Regions from separate parts of the Lactobacillus sp. W8172 genome, predicted to be linked through region 1. Evidence: predicted binding sites of a transcription regulator. Region 1 holds the regulator's gene; each other region holds the start of a gene.
The links. The regulator LexA, encoded in region 1, represses DNA repair genes until DNA is damaged. The targets are predictions, from matches to a motif close to CNAACANNTGTTNG.
Positions count from the first base shown of each region.

Region 2: H3R21_RS06765 (sigma factor) is a predicted target of LexA. The motif match lies at 6,326-6,339, and genes of this name have one in related genera.
Region 3: H3R21_RS05940 (replication-associated recombination protein A) is a predicted target of LexA. The motif match lies at 3,081-3,094, and genes of this name have one in related genera.

Region 1 is NZ_JACFPG010000001.1:167,642-175,874, reverse strand. Features, by position in the region: gene H3R21_RS00835 (FAD-binding oxidoreductase) at 1-438, opposite strand, end outside; gene H3R21_RS00830 (ABC transporter ATP-binding protein) at 570-2,360, opposite strand; gene H3R21_RS00825 (ABC transporter ATP-binding protein) at 2,362-4,116, opposite strand; gene H3R21_RS00820 (YneF family protein) at 4,188-4,403, opposite strand; gene H3R21_RS00815 (DUF896 domain-containing protein) at 4,473-4,745, opposite strand; gene lexA (transcriptional repressor LexA) at 4,890-5,513, shown strand; gene H3R21_RS00805 (nucleoside phosphorylase) at 5,783-6,547, opposite strand; gene rplS (50S ribosomal protein L19) at 6,646-6,993, opposite strand; gene trmD (tRNA (guanosine(37)-N1)-methyltransferase TrmD) at 7,107-7,832, opposite strand; gene rimM (ribosome maturation factor RimM) at 7,822-8,233, opposite strand, start outside.
Region 2 is NZ_JACFPG010000005.1:25,219-33,451, forward strand. Features, by position in the region: gene H3R21_RS06735 (dUTP diphosphatase) at 1-500, shown strand, start outside; gene radA (DNA repair protein RadA) at 501-1,877, shown strand; gene gltX (glutamate--tRNA ligase) at 1,953-3,458, shown strand; gene cysS (cysteine--tRNA ligase) at 3,605-5,029, shown strand; gene H3R21_RS06755 (Mini-ribonuclease 3) at 5,022-5,465, shown strand; gene rlmB (23S rRNA (guanosine(2251)-2'-O)-methyltransferase RlmB) at 5,452-6,207, shown strand; gene H3R21_RS06765 (sigma factor) at 6,404-6,982, shown strand; gene H3R21_RS06770 (hypothetical protein) at 7,050-7,268, shown strand; gene rpmG (50S ribosomal protein L33) at 7,452-7,601, shown strand; gene secE (preprotein translocase subunit SecE) at 7,607-7,777, shown strand; gene nusG (transcription termination/antitermination protein NusG) at 7,878-8,233, shown strand, end outside.
Region 3 is NZ_JACFPG010000004.1:40,467-48,699, reverse strand. Features, by position in the region: gene H3R21_RS05955 (amino acid ABC transporter ATP-binding protein) at 1-724, shown strand, start outside; partial or broken gene H3R21_RS07490 (NUDIX domain-containing protein) at 876-1,088, shown strand; gene H3R21_RS05945 (hypothetical protein) at 1,198-1,599, shown strand; gene H3R21_RS05940 (replication-associated recombination protein A) at 1,686-3,008, opposite strand; gene H3R21_RS05935 (SLAP domain-containing protein) at 3,717-4,988, shown strand; gene H3R21_RS05930 (hypothetical protein) at 4,975-5,235, shown strand; gene H3R21_RS05925 (BspA family leucine-rich repeat surface protein) at 5,300-7,135, opposite strand; gene H3R21_RS05920 (SLAP domain-containing protein) at 7,316-8,233, shown strand, end outside.

The DNA of each region.
Region 1 (8,233 bases):
ATTACCACCAATTGTAGCCCAGTGCATAGCAGGTGCTGGCATATAAGTAAAAGGCTTATCAGCAAGATATTCTTCAATATCCTTTAATCTGATTCCGGCTTGAACTGTCATAGTTAACCCATCCGGATCATATTCTAAAATACGGTTCATTTTAACCATATCGAGTGAGATACCACCATCAACAGATAAATTGGCACCCATTAACCCAGTTGAATTACCACGTGGTACCAAAGGAATATGATGATCACTCGCATATTTAACAACATTTTCTACTTCTTGATTAGTAACTGGTTGAATTACTAATTCTGGCATTGCTGTTACTGTTCTAAATTGGTCATGATCCCAATGTTTAGTTGGCTCTGTAACAAAACGTTCAGGTTCTGAAATAAATTTACGTAAATTTTCACGATCAGTATCATTAATTTGATGGTATTCCATTTCAAACTTCCTATTTCTAAAACATAAATATTTTTAATTGTTATTATAATTAATTTACATCTTTGTGTAACCGCTGTCAACGATTGGTGTAAAAGAAAAGCACGGGATAATTAAATAACCCGTGCATAAACTTAATTTTGACTGTTTTGCAACTTATATAAGTTGTAGTAATAACCTTTTTGAGCTAATAATTGTTCATGATTTCCATGTTCAACTATTTTACCATCGTTTAAAACGATAATTTGATCAGCATCAACAATTGTCGACAATCGGTGTGCAATGGCCAAAGTAGTTCGACCTTTTCTTAAACTCTTTAAGGCAGTTTGAATTAATGTTTCAGTTTCAGTATCAACGTTAGCCGTTGCTTCATCAAGAACTAAAATTTTCGGATCAGTGACTAAAGTACGTGCAAATGAAATCAGTTGTCGTTGTCCCTGGCTGAACTCGCTGCCACCTTCACCAACCTTGGCATGATATTTACCGGGAAGATTTTCGATAAACCCGTCTGCTTGAACAGTTTTTGCTGCATTCTTAATTTCTTCATCAGTGATATTTTTATTATAGAGTCTAATATTGGAATTGACATCACCATAAAACATGAATGGTTCCTGTAAAACTAGACCCAGCTTTTTGCGGAGCTCTTCTTTTGGATACTTCTTTATATCTACACCATCAATTAATACTTGCCCCTTGTAGAATTCATAAAAACGCATCATTACATTGATAATTGAACTCTTACCGGAACCAGTATGTCCAACAATTCCCAGGGTTTCTCCTGGATTAACAGTAAAAGAAATGTCATGCAATATTTCATTTTTACCATCATATGAAAAGCTCACATGCTTAAATTCAATTTTACCTTTAGTAATTGTTACGCCTTTTTCAGCTTGCTGCTCAGGCTCAAAATCTGTATTATCAAGGATTCTAAAGATTCTTTTTCCTGCAACAATTCCATCTTGGAAAAAGGTCATTTGATCCATCATATTAGCAATTGGATTGAAAAACTGTGAGATATATTGTGAAAATGCGTAAACCACACCTGCAGGGACAAAAGTCTCACGTAGTGGAAAACCAAAGTACATTAGGGTTAAAGCAAGTGCTATCGAGTAAAGCATACTCGTTAACGGTGATAAAAGTAATGAATTAAGGTTTATCATACTAAACCGAGTTTTCATTAAAGAAGTGTTTTCATGTTCAAAATTATCAGTCATCCGCTTTTCTTGTTTGAATTGCTGAATTAAAGAAACCCCTTCAATTGATTCGTTTAAATTCGTATTAATGCGACTTAAGCGCTCGCGATAATTTCGGTATAACTTTGAACTTCTCTTAGAATATTGCCAAATAATTAGCAATAAAATGGGTAAAAATGCCAAAACAATTAAACCAGCATAGAAGTTAGTCGTAAACATCGCTACTAGAGCGGAAATAATTGAGAAGAATGACATGACTACACTTGAAAGTACAACTAAGAAGTTGCTCAAAGTCATCGTATCGTTAGTAACACGCGAAACGATTGACCCGGCTGGAGTTTGATCAAAATAGCGCATTCCCAAGCTTTGCAATTGCTTATATAATGCTGACCGTAAACTCTCAAGCGATTTTTCAGAACCTAAAGCAAAAAAGTACTCGTAAGTAAACTGCAAAACCGCTTTGATAACTGAACCAAAAGCATATAAGAAACCAGCAAATAAGATGATTTGGGTTGTAACACTCTCTTTGACTAAGTAATTGTCCAAAAAGAACTGCAGTCCGTATGGCAAAAGCATGTTGATTACACTAACCAAAAATGCTCCAATACCCGCAATAATCATTTCATTTTTGAACCGCATTACAAAGCGCATCAAACGCTTGAAGATGCTAATTTGTTCTTTTACAGGTATTTCTTTTGACCAGACAGATTCATAATTACTTTGATCGTCCATCTTATTCACCTACCTTTGCTTCTAATTCTTGGCGTTGCCACATGTCTGCATACCAGCCGTTTTCTGCTAACAGCTGATCATGCGTACCTCTTTCAACAATTTGACCGTCTTTTAGAACCAAAATTAAATCGGCATTCATAACTGAGGTCAGTCTGTGCGTAGCAATTAAAGTGGTTTTACCTTCACGCTCTTTACTTAGTGACTCTAAAATTGCCATTTCAGTTTTTGCGTCAACAGCGGATAAAGCATCATCTAGGACTAAAATTTGACTTTGCTTCAATAAGGCCCGTGCAATTGACATTCTTTGCTTCTGTCCACCAGAAAGAGAAACACCATTTTCACCAACAAGAGTGTTGTAACCACCAGGCATTTGCAAAATATCATTGTGCAAATCACTCTTTTTAGCGGCTGACTCAATCGCACTCTCATCTGAATTTGCATCTGAAAAAGCAATATTCTTTTGAATACTGGTTGAGAAAAGATAATTATCTTGCGGAACATATGAAATCTGACGCAATAAAACATTTAATGGTATTTCTCTAATGTCATGACCATTTAATGTGATTTTCCCATCATATTTATCAAATTCGCGCAGCAATAGTTGAATGATTGTAGTTTTACCTGCTCCAACCTTCCCAACTAGTCCAAGTGTCTGCCCTGTTTTTAGAGTGAAATCAATATTATGCAGCACAGGAATTTGTGGCTCATCAGGATAGGCAAAGGATTTTACTTGGTATTTCAAATCACCTGCAATATCTTGAGCCTGAAGGCTTTGATCAGCATGTTGATCGGTAATTTCAGGTTTTTCATCAAGTAGTTTTTCAACTCGATCATAGCTTGCGCTACCTCGCTCAAGGATATTAAATAGGTAACCAATTGCAAACATGGGCCAAACCATATTCCCGATATAGGCAATAAATGATACAAGTTGCCCAATTGATAAAGCCTTGTGACTAACCAACAATCCACCATAAATAATAGTTATTGTATAGGTCAGTCCAATAAGAAGCGTTCCCAATGGGTCAAATAATGAATCCCACTTAAAGACACGCTTATTGATTTTTATCGTATCATTAACCATGTCATTGAAGACTTCAGTATCTTCTTTTCCTTGACCAAAGGTTTTTAGGACCTTAATCCCGGAAATCGATTCCTGAGTTTTATTGTTTAAACGAGAAAAAGCAGCCTGAGATTCATCAAACGCACCGTATAGCTGATCGCCTAATTTCCATGCCCCCCAGGCAAGAAATGGTAATGGAATAAGTGCAACGATTGTTAACCGCCAATCAACAAATACTATCATTGCGACCATTGTTGTTACACTCATCAAAAGTGAATCAACTAGTGTCAATACACCTTCACCCGCAACTTCCTGAATCGCTGAAACATCATTTGTGGCATGTGCCATTAGGTCACCTGTTCTATGGCGTTGATAGAATGTACGATCCATTTCCATAAAGTGCTCAAACAGTTTAGAGCGCATTTGCAATTCTAATTCGGCTGCACCACCCCAAATTTGACGACGCCAAAAATAGCGGAAAGCATATAAAACTAACGCAGCTAGTACAATGGCTAAGATTAGGGTCGCATATTCTTGCCAAGAAATATGACCTTTATCTAATTGATCAGCCATTAAACCCAAAATTCTTGGTGGTACTAAGTTAATTACTGAAGTCAGTGCTAGAAAAGCAACACCGATTAAATAGCGTTTCTTTTCCTTTTTAAAAAACCAGCCTAACTTAAAAAATATACCCATTTTTCACCTGTCTTTCAAAATAAAAAGGCGGAAGAAACAATCCTCCGTCTGATGTCAATCTAGTTAAGATTTTATTTTTGATGTTTCATCATGTTCATCACTTGGTTTACCTTTTTAGCAGAAGGTTTTTGACCCATTTGTGACATCATGGCAACAATCATATCTTCACTGATTGGTGGATTATCTTTAAAATATTTCTTCATGTATGCTCTAGCACCATAAAAGCCGCCAATAAGACCTATTAGCAGCGCTACAATAATTAATACAATTGCTAATCCTAAATTCATAAAATAATCACCTCAATTTGTCCAATAGTTATATCTTACCTAAAAAATAAGTAAATTAAAAGCTATAAATCAGTCTTTTCTCAAGCCTTTCTTACGCTGTGCTTTTTTTGCTTTTTCGGAAGTTACTTCTTTACCATTTTTATCTACGATAACCAAGTCTTCGACATCTTGTTTAAAGCCAGCACGGAAATTTCTGATAAATTCTTTGTGAAGTTTTTGTCGCTCCTCTTCTTCTTCTTTAGTTAATCCCTGAGCTTCTTTCTTATGGTATAATTCATTGATTCTATCAGTTAGTTTTTTTTCTTGTTCTTCAGTTAATCTTTGTTCATTATTTTCAGTCATTTTTGCACCTCTCATTTGTAAAAGTCTACCTTACTTTTTGGATAAAAAAAAGAATAATTATTTAGAACGCCTGTTTGTATTAGGCAACATTATTTGTTAGAATGTAGTTAATACAAAGAATTAACTAACGAATGGGAGAAAAAAATGACCAATAAGCAAAGTTCTAAGCAACTACAAATTCTTCGTTATATATATGATACCGTTGAAAAACGTGGATTCCCTCCCACTGTTAGAGAAATTTGCCAAGGAGTTGAACTCTCATCAACTTCTACAGTTCACGGTCATCTTTCTAGATTAGAAAGAAAAGGCTTAATTGTTAAGGACGCAACTAAACCTCGAGCACTAGAAATAACAGAAGAAGGCAAAAAGGCACTTGGTGTCAAGCCTACTGATATTCCCGTTGTTGGTGATGTCACAGCAGGTCAACCAATTTTAGCCGTTGAAGATATTGAAGATTATTTCCCACTTCCTCCCGATTTAGCTAATGATGCTGGCGACTTATTTATGCTACGAGTTCACGGCGAAAGCATGATTAACGCTGGTATTTTAAACGGAGACAATGTGATTGTCCGTAAACAAAGCTCTGCTACTAACGGTGAGATTGTTGTTGCAATGACCGATGAAAATGAAGCAACCGTCAAGCGGTTCTATAAAGAAAAAGATCATTACCGTTTACAGCCAGAAAATGATACTATGGCACCAATACTCTTGAACAGCGTTCATATCTTAGGTAAAGTGGTTGGCTTATATCGAAACAACATTATTTAGAAACTATTTATTACACCATTGAAATTTACGAACTAGTTTTATTCGGAATTCAATGGTTTTTTTCTACATTTTTTGAGTCGCATCTAAATAAAGCAGAAATGCAAAATTTGTCCTTTTATCTTTCCACAGCAATTATTAAAATGTAATTCACAATTTTTTGAAGTTATCTCAGTATTGAATGCTGTTATATCAATATTTGTTTTAAACTTTGTGAAATACAGCATGGTTTCACATTGGTTTCACACTTCCATTTTTCACAAAGTTGGAAATTAAATGTTGGCTATAATATTTGCCGCCAAATTAATGGCTGCCTCATGAGCATCCCTGCCCCAGCCTCTTTCATCATGCTTTTCTATGTCTTTAAGAGAATCTGCCGTAAATAATATTTGTGCAAAGTCGACCCCTCTAAATTGTGCACACGCAGCCATTGCTGCACATTCCATCTCTACACAAGAAGCTCCAAATTCCTTGGCCTGCTTTACTTTCTTGACTGTTTCCCTAAAGAAACCATCAGTAGTCCAGGTAGTTACTTCTTCAACCTTAAGACCTTCTTCATTCAGCAATTTTTTGGTCTTAGTTAAAAACTCTGACTTTAAGTCAATATACGTTCCTGGTTTCATATAATGAAAGGATGTGCCCTCGTCTCTAATAGCTTTTGTAGGCACTAGAAAATAGTTCTCTGGTAAATCAACTAAGCAGCCTGCTGATCCTATTGCTAAAATCTGTTTAACACCATAACTTATTAGCCAATCTAATAGCTCTACAGCAGCTGCAGCACCTATTTTTGCCTGACAAAAAGTAATTTTTTGTCCATCTAAATCAACCTCATATATTGGGGTTTCTCCTTCAAAGCAGTCAAAGAACCCAAGATTTTTATGAGGATAACGAGCCAAAAAATCACTGATTACATCAGGAGTTAAGAATGCGAACAGTAACTTAGGCTGAAAACGAAAGTTATTAATCTTTTTTTCATGATCTGGTTCTAAAACCGCCCGCGGTTCAGGATCAAAATTTAACAAAAATGGTTCTTTCATAGTTCTTTTCCTCATTAAAAATATTTTAATGAATATTTTAACATAAACAAAAAAGAATCACTCCTTTACGGAGTGATTCTCTTTTATTTAAGCGTGAATTAACGACGCTTTTCTGCGATTCTTGCAGATTTACCATGACGTTCACGTAAGTAGTAAAGCTTAGCACGACGTACACGACCGTGACGTAATACTTCAATCTTAGCTACTCGAGGGTCATTTACTGGGAAGGTACGTTCAACACCAACACCAGAAGCAATCTTACGTACAGTATAAGTTGCAGCAATACCTGCACCCTTACGCTTGATTACAACACCTTCGAACATCTGAATACGTTCGTGAGAACCTTCAACAACACGTACGTGAACACGAACAGTGTCACCAGCACGGAAGTCAGGAATATCATCACGTAATTGTTCTTTAGTTAATTCTTGAATTAATGGATCCATATTTTTCTCCTTCTTCGGCATTCATCAACGATTATCTACGCCAGCGGAACACCCATAACTATTAGTACATTACAATTGCACCTTTGTTATCTTAGCAAAGAGAGCTTGTAAAATCAAGCCTTTGTGTCTTCTTGTTTAATCTCTTCTAACATGATTTTTTCTTGAGAACTCAGTTCATAATTTTTCAGTAAATCAGGCCGATGCACGTATGTTGCTCGTAGCGACTCTTTATGACGCCATTCATCAATTTTTTGATGATTACCAGAAGTCAAGACAGCTGGGACCTTCATTCCCTCAAAATCTTCTGGTCGAGTATACTGCGGGTATTCTAATAAGCCATGTGCGAAGCTTTCTTCAACTGGAGAAGCTGCGTTACCCAAAATACCAGGTAATAGCCGTACAGTTGCGTCTACCATACTCATCGTTGGTAATTCTCCACCAGTTAAAACATAATCTCCGATTGAGACAGTTTCATCCGCTAAATCATAAACACGCTGATCAAAACCCTCATAATGGCCACAAATAAAAGTCAAATTATCTTCTTTTGACCATTCCTGTGCCATTTTCTGATTGAAAGTCTTTCCTTGTGGAGCTGTAATAATCACTTTACCTTTATTGGCAAGTGAGTCAAGTGCTTTTTTAATTGGCATAATCTGTAAAACCATGCCTGCACCGCCGCCGTATGGAGTGTCATCAACATGATGATGAACATCAGAAGTAAAGTCACGAAAGTTAACTAAATTTAGTTCCCATTTACCGTCTTCAAGACCACGGCCAAGCATTGAAGTTGTTAAAGGAGTGAACATATCCGGAAAAAGTGTCAGAATATTAACTTTCATCTCGCAAGCCCTCCAATAGTTCTACATAAACTTTTTTAGCGTCGACATCGACTTTTTTGACAACATCATCAATATAGGGGATTAAATACTCGTTGCCTGATTCTTCAGTAATTTCCCAAACGTCATTAGCTCCTGGAGTTTCAATTCCAGTGATTTTGCCCAAGTCACTACCATCTTGATTATCAATAACCGAACATCCTAAAATATCACGGTAATAATAATAGCCTTGTGGCAGTTCATGTTGTTCAGTCTCGCTAACAACCAAGATTTTTCCCTTGAGTAATTCTGCTTGCTCAATTTGATTAATCTCTTCAAATTGAATAAGCCAGAATTGTTTAAACGGTCTGCTACTCTTAATTGTCAATTCCGTTTGCGGATCATCTTTCAATGATAACTTGCTC
Region 2 (8,233 bases), on a different contig from region 1:
ATATTACGCTACCGAGACGCCAGACAACTGCTAGCGCAGGATATGACATTGAAGCGGCTCAAGACATGGTGATTCCAAGCATTTGGCGGTTAAACTTTGTCCGTATTTTCCGTTTGATTAGAAATGGGCATCAACTCTATGAACCTGATTATGAGATGGCAGATAAAATAATTAAGCCATTTTTAATTCCTACTGGGGTCAAGGTCTATATGCCAGAAGACGAAGTGTTGATTTTGGCGAACAGGTCGTCAAATACTTTTAAAAGAAACTTGAGCTTACCCAATGGGATTGGCGTTATTGATGCAGACTACTATAATAATGATGCTAATGAGGGTGAGATTTTTGTTCAGGTACTTAATTATGGTGTTCGACCAATAAAGATTAAAAAGGGTGAGCGAATTGCTCAAGGAATTTTTATTCATTATTTAAAAACAGATGATGATGAGCCAGTCAGCCGTCAACGTGCTAATGGCTTTGGCTCAACTAACAAGGAGGAGTAAATGGCCAAAATTAAAACGAAATACAAGTGTCACTCTTGTGGCTATATTTCGGCTAGTTACTTGGGAAGATGTCCTAATTGCGGCGCCTGGAATCAGTTCGAAAAAGAAACCGAAACTGTCCAAGCGCATTCTGCAAAAGGTAGTCCAAGTAGACTAATTAAGAAAACTGGAATTAATGAACCAGTTAAAATTGAAGCCGTAAAGGCTGAAAAAGAGGAACGAATCCAAACAAGTATGGGTGAACTTAACCGTGTTCTTGGTGGTGGAATAGTTCCTGGCTCACTTGTGTTAATTGGTGGGGACCCTGGGATTGGTAAGTCCACATTAATGTTACAAATCATGAGTGAGCTATCACAAAAATTCAAAGTCCTATACGTTTCGGGAGAAGAATCAGCTAATCAAATTAAGTTGCGCGCAGATCGTTTAGGACTTGCTGCGAATGATATGTTGCTTTATCCAGAAACAGACATGGAAGATATTCGTCAGCAAATTGACACAATTAAGCCTGATTTTGTCGTAATTGACTCAATTCAAACAATGAATGAACCTAGTCTTGATTCAATGACGGGTTCCGCATCACAGGTTCGTGAAGTAACCAGCGAATTAATGAAAATTGCTAAGATGGATGCAATTACGGTCTTCGTGATTGGTCATGTTACCAAGGAAGGTGCAATCGCTGGGCCTAAGATTTTGGAGCACATGGTGGATACAGTTCTTTATTTTGAAGGTGATGAACACCATGCATACCGAATTTTGCATTCCGTAAAAAATCGGTTTGGTGCTGCTAACGAAATCGGTATGTTTGAAATGGTCAACAAAGGGTTGCAGGAAGTCACTAATCCATCTGCAATTTTTCTTGATGAGCGATTACCTAACTCAACGGGATCTGCGATTGTCGTCTCGCTTGAGGGAACAAGGCCGATTCTAGCGGAAATCCAAGCATTAGTTACACCGACCGCATTTGGCTACGCCAAAAGAACTACTGCCGGTATTGATTTCAACCGAGCAGGATTATTGTTAGCAGTTTTAGAAAAGCGTGGCAACTTGATGCTACAAAATCAAGATGTTTATCTAACTGCTACCGGTGGTATTCGCTTGAATGAGCCTGCAGTTGATTTGGCGGTAGTGATGGCGATTGCTTCAAGCTATAAAAACCAAGAAATTTTACCAACTGATTGCTTCGTGGGTGAGGTTGGTTTAACTGGTGAAGTTAGACGAGTTAACCAGATTGATGCGCGGATTAAAGAAGCCGCTAAAACAGGTTTTAAGCGAATTTTTATTCCTAATCATAATATGCGATCAAGTTTGCAAAATATGGGAATAGAAGTAATTCCCGTTTCAAGCATCCCCCAAGCGTTAAAATTGGTTTTGGGTTAAGGAAAGATTGAACTTTTCCGTTATTACGGGTAAACTAAAAATGTTTATATTTACTTTTTGAAAGAGGCATGAATTTTGGCAAAACAAAAAATTCGGGTAAGATATGCCCCAAGTCCAACAGGGCACTTACATATAGGTAATGCGCGAACTGCACTATTCAACTACTTGTTTGCGCGTCATAATAAAGGTACTTTTGTTTTAAGAATTGAAGATACTGACCAAAAACGTAATGTCGAAGGTGGTTCTAAATCACAAATGGAAAACTTACGTTGGTTAGGTATTGACTGGGATGAAGGTCCTGACAAGGGCGGCGATTTTGGCCCATATCGTCAATCTGAACGTAAAGATATCTATAATAAGTACATTCAACAACTGTTAGATGAAGGTAAAGCTTACTATTCATACAAAACAGAAGAAGAACTTGAAGAACAACGTGAAGAGCAACGGGCAATGGGAATTGCTCCACACTATACTTACGAGTATGAAGGCCTGACTGCCGATGAAATTGCGCAAAAGCAAGAAGAGGCAAAGGCAAAGGGCTTAAAGCCAGTTGTTCGAATTCACATTCCTGAAATGGAAACATATTCTTGGGAAGATATCGTTAAGGGCCACTTAAGCTTTGAGTCTGACACAATTGGTGGCGATTTTGTTATCCAAAAACGTGATGGTATGCCAACTTACAACTTTGCAGTTGTTGTCGATGATCATTTAATGGAAATAACTCACGTTTTACGTGGGGATGATCACGTCTCTAACACTCCTAAGCAGCTAGCTGTTTATGAAGCATTAGGCTGGGAGCCACCTAAGTTTGGTCACATGACTTTAATTATCAATGCGGAAACTGGTAAGAAGTTATCTAAGCGTGAAGAAGACAAGTCAGTATTGCAGTTTATTGAGCAATATCGTGATTTAGGATACCTACCAGATGCAATGTTTAACTTCATTACACTTCTTGGTTGGTCACCTGTTGGTGAAAACGAAATCTTTACTCAACGCGAATTGATTAAGCAATTTGATCCTGCTCGTTTATCAAATTCACCTGCAGCTTTTGACAGAAGAAAGTTAGAGTGGATTAACAACCAATACATCAAGAAGGCAGATCGTGATACTTTACTAGACTTAGCACTTAACAATTTACAAGAAGCTGGTTTAGTTGAAAAAGATCCAAACCCTGAAAAGATGGAATGGATACGTCAATTAGTTAACATTTACTCTGTGCAAATGTCATATACTAAGCAGATTGTTGATTTAGCTAAGATTTTCTTTGACGCACCAAAAGATTTGAGCGATGAAGAAATTGACGAAATTCGTAAGGATGAAGCAAGACCTGTTATTGAAGAATTCAAGAAGCAAATTGATTTAATTCCTCGGTTTACTTCACCACAAATTATGAAGGCAGTTCAGGCAACTCGTCAGGAAACTGGCATTAAGGGTAGACGCCTATTCATGCCAATCAGAATCGCAACTACTAGATCAATGGTTGGCCCTGGAATTGGCGAAGCAATGGAACTTTTGGGTAAAGAAAAAGTTCATGAACACCTTGACTTAACCTTGAAACAAATGAGCGAAAACGGCTTATAATTTAATACAATAAAAGAGCACCTATTTTTGATTGATAGGCGCTCTTTTGCTTTGCCGTTTTCCGATAAATTATTTTTTAAAAGCTAGAAACTACTATTGTTTCTGTTAGAATGGAGATAAAGTTTTAGAAAGGCAAGTTAGCCGTCGTGAAAATATATAATACTCTGACGAAAACTAAAGAAGAATTTCAACCAATTAAATCTGGGCAGATTACGATGTATGTCTGTGGCCCAACGGTTTACAATTACATTCACATCGGTAATGCACGAAGTGCAATCGCTTTTGACACCATTAGACGCTATTTTGAATACCGCGGGTATAAAGTTAATTATGTGTCTAACTTTACTGACGTTGACGATAAAATGATTAATGAAGCACGTGCCGAAGGCATTACTGTGCCCGAATTAGCGGATCGCTACATTGAAGCTTATGAAGAGGATACGGCCGCTTTAAATATCGAGCCCGCAACTAAGAATCCCCGTGCAACTAGTGAAATTGCTGCAATTATCAGTTTTATTGAAAAGCTAATTGAAAAAGGTTATGCTTATGAATCTGCCGGTGATGTTTATTATCGAGCAAAGAAATTTGCGCACTATGGTGAATTAAGCAGTAAGAACATTGCTGAATTAGAAGAGGGCGCTTCGGAACACGTTAACGAGGAAGAACAGAATCGTAAGGAAGATCCAATTGATTTTGCCCTTTGGAAAAAGCAAAAACAGCCTGATGAAATTGCCTGGGAGTCTGCTTGGGGCAAGGGACGGCCAGGCTGGCATATCGAATGTTCAGTCATGTCAACCAAATACTTGGGCGATACAATTGACATTCATGGTGGTGGGCAAGATCTTGAATTTCCACATCATGAAAATGAAATTGCTCAGAGTGAAGCCGCTACAGGTAAAAAATTTGTTCATTATTGGATGCATAACGGTTTTGTGACTGTAGGTGCTGATCAAGAAAAAATGTCGAAGTCGTTACATAATTTTGTAACGGTCCATGAAATTATAAAGAAAGTTGATCCACAGGTTCTTCGCTTCTTCATGGCCAGTGTTCAGTATCGACGTCAAATCAACTATTCAGAAGAAAACCTCAAACAAGCACAGACTATTTTGCAGCGTTTTAAGAACATGTTGATCAACTTGAATTATCGTTTAAAAGACGGCACTTCTAATGTTGAAGACGCTAATTTACGTGAAATTTTGGCTAAAACGGAAACAGATTTTGTTACCGCAATGGATGATGATTTTAACGTTCAAAATGCGTTAACAGCAATTTATGATTTATTACCAGTGTTAAATGCCAATATTGCAGCTGAAAGTGTTGATAAAGACGCATTAATGAAGGCGCAAGCTCTATTAACAGAATGGTTGGGTATCTTTGGTATTGATACCGCCAAGTTGATTAAGCAAAATGAGACGCAAGGTGATGATGAAATTGTTGCCTTGGTTGAGCAGCGTGATGAAGCAAGAAAGAACAAGGACTGGGCTAAAAGTGATCAGTTACGTGATCAATTAAAAGAAATGGGAGTAATCATTGAAGATACTCCACAAGGAACAAGGTGGATTCGTGAGTAATAGTAAAAAGTTGGTCGAAAACGAAATTAATCCAGATACATTAAACGGGCAGACGTTAGCCTATTTAGGGGATGCTGTTTATGAAGTTGATATTCGGCGGCATTTAGTTAAATGTGGCATTGTTAAGCCACAAGCCTTGCAGCTAAGAGCAACACATTATGTGTCAGCCAAGGCTCAAGCGGCTTTGATTACTAAGATGCAGGAAGATGGCTTATTGAGTGAGGATGAACTAGCAACTTTTCGTCGCGGTCGTAATTCTAAAACTTATAGCAAGGCCAAGAATACTAGTTTAGCCACATACCAATTGTCGACAGGATTTGAAGCAGTTTGGGGCTATTTGGAATTACTTGGTAAAAAAGAGCGGCTTCAAGAATTAACTTCTTGGTGCATTGAAACAGTGGAGAATGGTGGCATTGATGAATATGACTTCAAGTGATAGTGATTTTGTTTTTGGTAGACATGCTGGAATTGATTTTTTAAAAACACAGGATGCTGGCAGAATCAATAAGGTTTTTTTGCAACAAGGTGTGCAGGAAAGCTTTGCAGATGAAGTGTTCGGTTTAGCAAGGGAAAAAGGAATTGTTGTTCAAACTGTTCCTAAAAATAAGCTTGATCGCCTAGTTCAAGGCGGCAATCATCAGGGACTTGTTCTGACTGTTGCTAGTTTCGAATATGCGGATTTGGATGATTTACTTGATCAATTTGATCAGGAGGAGAAACAACCATTTTTGTTAATGCTTGATTCAATTGAAGATCCACACAACCTGGGCTCGATTTTGAGAACAGCTGATGCAACTGGGGTCGATGCAATCATTATCCCGAAAAGACACGCAACGGGTTTGACGTCTGTTGTGGCTAAGACCTCAACTGGTGCGATTGATTACGTCCCAGTTGCCCGCGTTAATAACCTTGTACAAACTAGTCAAATGTTGAAAAAACGTGGTTACTGGCTTTTTGGCACAGATATGGACGGAACAGACTATCGTCAGTGGGATAGCAATGGTAAAACTGTTCTTGTAATCGGAAATGAGGGTAAAGGCATTTCACGTTTACTGAAAGAACAAATGGATCAAATGATTACTTTGCCAATGGTTGGCCATGTGCAATCTCTCAATGCAAGTGTTGCAACTGGTGTTTTGCTATATCAAATGCTGGATACTAGAAATCATCATAAATAAAAAAGTTAAATGGGTGCCCATACAAAATGTGCGCTCATTTTTTTGCAAATTTTGTTCTGACAACCTAAAGTGAATTTTGCTGTTATTAACCGTTACATTTACCTGTTAGTGAAAAATTTAAACATTGGTTCGTTTAAATTAAATTTTGCTTCTCAGTATTCTTTAGCTCAGATATCAACTAAAGGAGAATAGCAATATGGCTAAAATAGAAGTAGCAAGAGAAGAAACCGAGTTAATTATGCAAATCAAAAGTGGACAGACTGATGCACTACGTAAGCTTTGCTTTTTGTATCGTCCACTAATTGCGAATATTAAGAAAAAATATCATCTTCGCTCTTACGATAATCAGGATTGGGATCAGGATGCGATGATCATTTGTTATTTAGCTGTGAAAGATTTTGACCCAAAAAAGGGTAATTTCGCTAGCTATTACAAAGTTCGGCTGGTAAATCATGCCAATACGCTTCTTAGACGTGAAATGGCATACCGCAGAAAGGCTTGGGCCAAAGCAATTTCTTTTGAAGCAGCAGCTACTAAAGGAATGAATCCTATTCGGCGACCAGAAACTTTTTTACCAGAAGTGCCGCTAAGCATAAAACTAGCTGAATTAGTCAACAAGCTATCGATTTTAGAAGTTACGGCTTTATTAATTATTCTCGGACTTTGTCAACCAGAACAGATAATTAACGACTGGCAAATTTTGCCAATGACCTTAGTAAGGGCACGCTCGCGTCTGCTGCAAAAAGCACGGTTAATTTTATTAGACTCTGTTTAATAGAAAATGATGAGAATTTAGCGTATAATTAATAACTGTAGAATTATTTTATAGGAGGTAGATTAAGATGGCAGAAGATGTTATCAAGACTGCATTGTTAGATCGTCACATGAAAGAGGTTTTTGACTGGAGTGATTCAGACATGCCAGTTAGGGATGCTCTTTGGGACTATTTCATGGAAAAGAATGGTAGAGATACCATGAAGACGGAAGAAGATATGCTTCCGTTCCTTGATTATTCTGACGATAAAATCGAATCCTTCGTAAATGAAAATCTTAAGAAGTAAATCCGACTATTACAATGTTCTACGCCCGGCGGTTACGCTTTTGTTTGACCACCAAAAACAGCTGCTTATAAGTAGCTGCTTTTTATTTAAAGAGAAAAATTGACTTGAATTTTAGGGCAATTATTAAATGAATTGCTTATACCTGTATTTTTTGCTAAAATACAATAGTTTGGAAGTGAGATTATGGCAGTGAAAAAAGCATCATTAGCTTGCAGCGTATGCGGCTCGCGTAACTACTCAATCACCGCAGGCAAGAATCGCACGAAGCGGCTTGAATTGAATAAATTTTGTAAACATTGTGGCAAAATGACATTACACAAGGAAACGAGGTAAATTGAATGATTAAGTTTTTTAAGAGCGTAGCACACGAAATGCACTTGGTAACATGGCCAACAGCTAAACAAAACCGTCATGATACTGGAACAGTCATTACTACTTCAGTTTTATTCGCCTTGTTTCTAGGAGTGTTAGACTACTTATTCAGCGTTTTAACACAAATTTTCATGTAAATAGAAATGAAATTCTATTCGTGATATAATAAATAAAGTTAAAGAAAAAACCTCTGAGTGGAGGTTTTTTTGTTTGCCAAAATAAAAGGAGAAATTTGTAATGGTTGAAACAACAAAGAAGCAATGGTACGTGCTTCATACTTATTCAGGATACGAAGATAAGGTTAGATCTGACTTGCTATCACGTGCACAAAGCATGGGGATGCAAGATTATATCTTTCGGGTAATGGTTCCTGAACAAGAAAAAATCGAGAAGGTCAACGACAAGAAAAAAGAAGTTGAAGAAAAAATCTTCCCTGGTTACGTCTTAGTTGAAATGGTCATGACTGACGAAAGTTGGTTTGTTGTTCGAAATACACCTAACGTAACTGGATTTGTTGGTTCACATGGTGGTGGTTCTAAGCCATCACCACTTCTTGAAGAAGAAGTAAATCGTCTGTTGCGTCAACAGGGAGA
Region 3 (8,233 bases), on a different contig from region 1:
AAGCTTACAGCATTTGCAAAAAACTTTTGGACAACACCAGGTGTTACGCGATATTTCACTTGATATTAAAAAAGGCGAAATCGCAACTATTATTGGCCCGTCAGGTGGTGGTAAGTCAACCACTTTACGCTGCATTAATTTACTGGAAGAGCCCACAGCTGGTGAAATTCACTTCCACGGTGAAAATGTCCTTGAGCAAAACTATAATCGTAATATTTACCGTGCTAAAGTTGGGATGGTTTTCCAACAATTCGATCTTTTCGAAAACAAAAATGTTTTAGCTAATTGCATGGTTGGCCAAGAACTCGTCTTAAAGCGTTCCAAGGACGAAGCACGTAAAATCGCCCTTGCCAACTTAGAAAAAGTTGGGATGGAACAATATATCAACGCCCGCCCAAGTCAACTTTCTGGTGGACAGCAGCAACGTGTTGCCATTGCTCGTGCTATTTCGATGGATCCCGAAATTTTATTATTCGATGAGCCCACAAGTGCTCTTGATCCTGAAATGGTCGGTGAAGTTTTAAGCGTTATGAAAAACTTAGCAACAACCGGTTTAACGATGATTATCGTAACGCACGAAATGGCATTTGCTAAAGAAATTTCTGATAAAATGTTTTTCATCAGTGACGGAGTAATTGCCGAGCAAGGTAACCCAGACCAACTATTTAATCATCCACAAAACGAGAAAACAGCGAAGTTCTTGAGTAATTTTCAAAACAACTAACTTTAAATAAAAAGATGTTCCAAAAATGGAGCATCTTTTTATTTTTTAATTATACTTTGTAAAAAATCCCTATAGCGTGTTAGTCAATTCTAACAATGAAATATTATTGCAAAAACGTAGTGATTTTAAGCGTTAGGGTTTACCAGGTGAAGCTTTAGAGTTTGGCGAATCGGCTGAAGATGCCTGCAAACGTGAATTTCGCGAAGAAGCCGGACTAGAAGTTACAGTCAAAACTCTTCTTGGTGTTTCTACCAATCAAATTCAACACTACCCTAACGGTGACATTGTTCAAACTTCACATAATATATACAAAGGTAGTTTATTTAGAAACAATTACATTATCACGGCTCTATATCTTGCTTAATTACGTTTGACAAAAATCTATTTCTATTATTATATATAGATAACATAACCCGTCTTTTATATTAGCTGGTTAAACCAGTTTATTTTACCTCATCAACAGGAGAAAACTCATGAAGAAAAACGGCTACAAAATCAGCACCTGCGTTCTCGCACTTTTACTTATCGTAACATTAGGCTTTTTGCTCTATACCACTAGAAAACCGCCTACCATTTATGGTGGTTTTACTAATACTGCAACGCCAGGAAATGCTTTAAATCCTCATGTAGAAATTTCGTGTGGCACGAAACCCAAATATGCCATATACGTAGACGGGCATAAATTTGAAAGAGGTACTTATAAACGTGTAAGTAACAGCACTTTCACCTTGAAAGATACAGATGGCAAAGAGTCAGGCGTCGTCTTTTTATCAAACAATGGCTCTTACTTGTATCATTCCAAGCTAAAGAAAAAGCTGATTAATATTAAGAAACTTCCGGGTAAACCTACTGAAGAACCTATAAATATCCACTAATTAAAAGTATAAATGTTATTAGTTGTAACAAAAAAGGTATTAGATTCCTGATCTAATACCTTTTTATATACCCTCTTAGCCTCGCCTTAATCATCGTGTTCTTTGTGCCATTCTTTAATCTGCTCCAGCCTCTTTTTAAAGCGGTCTTCATGACCTTGCGAAGTTGGCAAATAATATTCATGACCTTCTAAACTCGGCGGCATAGTTTTCATTGTCGTTAACTTATCTTTAGCATAATGAGCCAGTTGGTAATCTTTGCCATAACCTAGGTCCTTCATTAACTTGGTTGGTGCATTACGAATCTGTAATGGCACTGGTTCATCAATCGTCTTTTTGACATCATCTTCAGCAGCTAATCTAGCTTTATAAACCGCATTTGACTTTGGCGCAAGCGCCAGATAAATCACCGCTTCCGTCAAATGCACATCACATTCAGGCATCCCTAAAAACTGACAAGCCTGAAAAACATTGATAGCTACATTTAATGCATTAGTGTCCGCCAAGCCGATATCTTCACTGGCAAAGCGCACCAATCTGCGAGCAATATATAGTGGATCTTCTCCGCCTTCAAGCATCCGCGACAGCCAATAAATTGCCGCGTCTACATCGCTGTTACGCATTGACTTGTGAAGCGCTGAAATAATGTTGTAGTGCTCCTCACCGTCTTTATCATACAAGACTGACTTTTGCGTGATTAACTGCGACAAGCTATCCATGGTTACACTGACCGTATTACCAGTTTTATGACCGTTTAAAACCGCCATTTCCAGTGTGTTCAAAGCTGTTCTCGCGTCACCGTTAGCAAACTTAGCAATTGCTTTAACTTCTTGGTCGCTAATTTTAACTGACAGCTTGCCAAAACCATTAGGATTGGCCAGCGCATTTTTCAATAACTTAATAATGTCAGTAACTTCTAGAGGCTTTAAAACAAACACTTTACAGCGTGATAGCAAAGCCGAGTTTACTTCAAACGAAGGATTTTCAGTCGTAGCTCCAATCAAAGTAATACTGCCACGCTCAACGTAGGGTAAAAATGCATCTTGTTGTGCTTTATTAAAGCGATGAATCTCATCAACAAAGACTAGTGTCTTTTGTCCCATTTCGTGTTCTTGCTCAGCTTGCTTCATAATTTTACGAATCTTGGTAATACTGTTATCAACCGCACTAAAATTGAAAAAGCTGGCCTGACTTTGCCTAGCAATAATTTCTGCTAAAGTTGTTTTCCCAACTCCCGGTGGACCCCAAAAAATCATTGAAGAAACTTGATTATTATCAATGATTTCCCGCAATATTTTTCCTGGTCCCAAAAGCTGTTCCTGTCCTACAAATTGATCTAGATTTTGGGGACGTACGCGGTTAGCCAATGGCTCATTTTCACCATTATTTGCAAACAATGATTCTTGCTTCATTATATTTCCCTCTATTTAGTTTCAACCTTCTACTACTTCCAATTATACAAGTATTTTAGAACTAGAAATTTACGAAAGATTGTTTTATTAAAAAACGGGATTAATTCACACGCTAAGTGAACTAATCCCATTATTGCTTTAATTAATACTCTACATTATGAATCAGCTATTGATCCTTTATCTTGAAACGTCCTCTAATAGAATTTATTTAAACTTCAATGATTTAGGCATCACTGGTTTTTTGCCATTATACATGACGTAGGTTTCTTTAGGACTCTTTTTGGCAGAGTTCTGGTAACAATATCATACTCCCAGTTGCAATCACCATCTTTGCCTGACCGAATACCTGGTAATTATTGAATCCCATTATCCACCTTATCGGTAGTAGCAGGTTTATTAGTCACAGAGAAAACTGGTTTAACAGTATCTACCATTAAGTTCAGGCCACAAAAAACTAGACTACTACTAACACCAACACCCTAAAATTTGTTTTGAATGGCTATGATTCACTTATCATGACCTCCCTTTTCATTCACTTAATTATAAGCCGTCTCAACCCAAAAACATTGTAAAATATAACTTTCTTAGTTATAAGAAAATGATGAATGTTAGACAAAATCCATTAAATTTCCTAGATAAAGTAAATTTGAATTTCTTTTTGGGTTACAATAATATTAAACTATAAGCTCATCTTTGTGAGGTCATAATATGAAACTTTTTAAGAAAATTTGTATTGGACTAACAGCCTTATTATTAGCTGCTAGTCCAATATTGACGCATATAACCAATTTTCAAACAGTAGAAGCTGCTCGAAAATCCAAAGGAAAAATTACGCTGTTTAAAAACGATTATGTTTATAATCAAGCAGGCAATAAAATAAAATTGAATGTCAATCACAGCTATCGCGTTCCTAGTGATTTTGCTGTCAGTCCTACAGGTTACTTGATTACAGACATGAAAAGCGATGATTTGGGCGATCACAGAAGCAGCCAGCCCTACTACGGTACCAAAAAAATCAACGGTCAAAAATTTTACGACCTTGGACATAACTATTACGTTAATGAAGCAAACGTTTTAAAAGTCAAGGGACGCAATGTCGCACAAGGTACATTGACAATTAAACGTGATGCACTAGTTTATACCAAGGCTGGCAAAGCAACTGGAAAAAAACTAAGAACTAATTCAGTTGTCAAATATCAGGGTAAAGCTAAGGCTGCTACCAAAACACCAAAATATTTTTACTACCTGAGGGATGTCGCCAGATACTTACAACCCCAATCCATACCTACCTACAAAATAAAAGGAAAATATTTTTATTCCTTAGGTCATAATCGTTACATCAATGCCGCCAACGTTGGCTATATCAATGGGCACCTTGTTCGTTATAACGGTACTTCAACGGCTACTGTCCTTAAAAACACCAACAGCATAACGGTCAACTATTCCGAAGCAAAACGTAAATTAAAAAAAGGACAGAAGATTAAGCTTGATTTAGCTGTTATTCCTTACCTAAGTGACGGCTTTGACAACTATCTTTACAGACTGCATGGTCATCCAGATGAATATGTAGATGCTACCGAAATTAAACTTCAAAGAGACTTACCTGTCATTGATTATCGCGACTTAGTTTATACTTACGTCATGCCAGTCACAGACAACAGCGTTGAACTTTATGATACTTCTGGTAAAGCAATTGGCAAGCGCATCATGAAGCCAGCATATAGCAACCTAACAGTTGATGGCTTAATGTACCTCTGGGTACCTGGGGAAAATAAGGCTGAGTTATTTTATCATTGCTTAAATTACAGTGATGATAATGTTGTTGATGACAGCCAACCAGATCCAATACAAGATCCAAATTCAGTACACCGCACAAATAACCAAAAATTAAGCTATGGCAATAACTTTATCAAGGTTAGCGATGTTAAATACATCAGCGGGTTAAAGATTAAAGCCCTGAATACAATTGGCACAGGCTGAAAATGGGCAAAAGATTGCGACAGGAGCTGACAAACAGGAACTGCTCACACTTTTTAATGAAGGAAAAGATCTAGCACAAAATAGCGCTTATCATGATCTTATGTCTAATTATGATTGTGCCTTAAGAAACGCTTCTGCTATGTTAAGGTCTGATAAGGCAACTGTCACACAGGTAGATGAGGCTGTCTGGTATGTTAAAACAGCTAAAAAGCAGCTGACAACTATGTCTACTCCGCCGGGTGATTAATTTTTTAACATAAACAAAAAGACTAATTCGTAATTAAAAAACGAACTAGCCTTTTTTGTCTTATCTATTTAAGCTTGAACCCTTTAGGCAGCTGGGGCTTTTTGCCATTATACATGACATAAGTTTCTTTAGGGCTCTTTTTAGCCGAATGGTTATACAGTTTAAGTAGCTGCTTTGCAGTATACTTTTTGCCCTTAGGCTTAGTAATTGTACCTTTGCCAACAGCTTGAATATGTTTAAATCCTTGACCTACTCCTGAACTCTTACGTAAGCGATAATGCCCGAGCTTGACAACAAAGCCTTTTGGATTACCAGCATTCTTCAAAATCTGACTATTATGAATATTAAAATGACTTAAATCAACTCCAGCGAGTTTTTGATCATTAGCAAACATTTCCGTTGAATCATACATTTTTGGTAACCGCCAGCCACGCAGATCAACAAAAACAAGATTATCACAGTCCATAAACATTTGGCTAACTCTGGTAACTTGGCGTGTATCCCAAGTATGCAGGTCAAGCTGCTCAAGACTTTTTGCGCCCTTAAACATTCTAAGCATATCAGTAACGTTGGTAGTATTAAAGTGTCTCAATTCAATGTCTTTTAGACTGCTGTCGCCACTGAACATTGAATTCATCCAGCGTACGTTCTTGGTGTTCCAACCCGTTAAATTGAGTTTGGTCAAAGAGCTGTCTCCAGAAAACAGCGAGATCATATTAGTAACGCTACTGGTATCAAAACTACTTAAATCCAAACTAGTAACAGTCGGATTGTGAGCGAACATTTTTTCCATATCTTTAACTTTACTAGTATCAAAGTGACTGAAATTTAGCTGATCTAAATGAGCGAATTTTGCAAACATTCCCGACATATCTGTAACATTACCAGTATTAAAACCACTTAAGTCAAGTTTAGTTAAGTCAGAACACCCTTGAAACATACTTTTCATGCTAGTGACGTTTTTGGTGTTCCAATTAGCTAAATCCAGATGATTGATGGCACTACCCGAAAACATTCTCTCCATATCAGTCACTTGACTGATATCAAAACTACTCAGATCAAGACTTGACAGATTTTCGGTACTGAAAAACATTCTAGACATATTTTTAACTTTACTAGTGTTAAAGTGCTTAAGATTTAGTTCAGGAACTTTTACTTCAGCAAACATACCAGCCATGTTAGTGACATTACTGGTATCAAAATTAGCTAGATCAAGTTCTACCACCTCGCTATCCGCAAACATCTCTCCCATATCGGTCACTTGGCTGGTATCAAAACTTTTCAGATTAAGATGTTTTATCAGGCTGTTTCTAAACATACCACTCATATTTGTGACTTTACTTGTATTAAAACTGCTCAAATCTACTTCTGTTAATGCTGTGCTGTCAAACATTCGTTCCATGCTAGTCACTTGACTGGTATCAAAGTGACTAACATCAGCTTTAGTTAGGGCTTTGTCATTGACAAAAAGCAAAGACATATTTGTCACCTGACTAGTATCAACTTTATCGAGGCCCGTAATATCCTCCAAATGCTCAAGACCGGCAAACTTTTCTGCCGAATTCGGAGCCATTTTAACCGGCGTTTCAAATACAATATGCTCAATATTGCCAGACCAGTTAAACTGCTTTAAAAACGGTGTGCTTGATAATTGACTGCTCTTTTGCGGACCACTAATCCGCAGGGTTCTGCTAATAATGTCATATTTCCATGTGCAGCCACCATCAGTGCCAGTCCAAAGACCGGCATCAGATGGCAAGTCTGTCGCACTAATTGGGACAACAGTAGGAGCTTCTGTTGCAGCAGCTACAGTTAAATTGGTTTGCACCGTTACGACTAAACCTAATGCCATTGCTGCAATGCCTATCCCTGTCTTTTTGACTAAATTGGGTAATTTCATCTTGACGCCTCTTTTCTCTTACTCTAATTATAAGGGTATTTTATTTAAAACTAATTAATAATTTAAAACTTAAGTTAAACTTTGCCAGACTGTTATTCTTTTACTGTAAGACAGGTATTATTCTACCTCTATATTAAGTTATAATAAATTTAATAGAAAGGATTAGTAAGGAGATAAATCATGAAACTAACAAAAAAGATTGAATTGGCTATGACTGCTTTGATTTTAGTTACCACTCCATTTCTAACTAATTTTAGCCAAACGCAAATAGTTGCCGCTGCTAAAAGCAGTAAAGTGGCCGCAAAGGGGAAAATCACGTTAATCTACGATGCCCATCTCTATAATAAATATGGTCATAAAATTAAAAATAAGAACAAATATCTGCCTTATGCTGACGATGATGTCAATGGCTATAAGTATATTCCAAGATTTAATGCAGATGTTATGCAATACTACGGCACCAAAATAATTAATGGTCAAAAATTCTATAATATTGGTAGTGATTGCTACATTAGTATGGCTGATATCAAAGAAGTCAACGGTAAAAACAGCAAAAAAGGCAAATTGGTTTTAAATCAAAAATCAGCCGTATACACTAAAGCCGGTAATAAGAGCAGTTATACTTTACCTAAACGAGCCATTGTTACGTATCAAGGCACAGTTAAAGAGGCCAAATCAAAGCCAAAATACTATTATAGTAAGTATTATAAATCAGATGACAATGAGCATTATTTCTATCTTCCACTCACTAAAATTAAGGGCAAAAATTATTATGCAATCGGACAAAACCGTTATATCAAAGCCAATAATGTGACAAGTCTTGATGGTTATCCCCTGATTTATAATGGTGTCACAACAGCCACAGTCTTAGAAACGACAGCAACTCAAACTATCAAAAATCAGAAAACAAAACGTATTTTAAAAAAGGGCCAGAAAATAAAAGTTGATTTAGCTGTTAGGCCTTGGGCCGAAGATTTTGAAGGCTATATTTTCCGCCTGCATGATCATCCTAACGAATACATATATGAAAATTATATCAGTTTGAGAAACTACTTACCTACTTCCGATTACCTTGCTCAAGTCTGTAGTTTCGTCAAA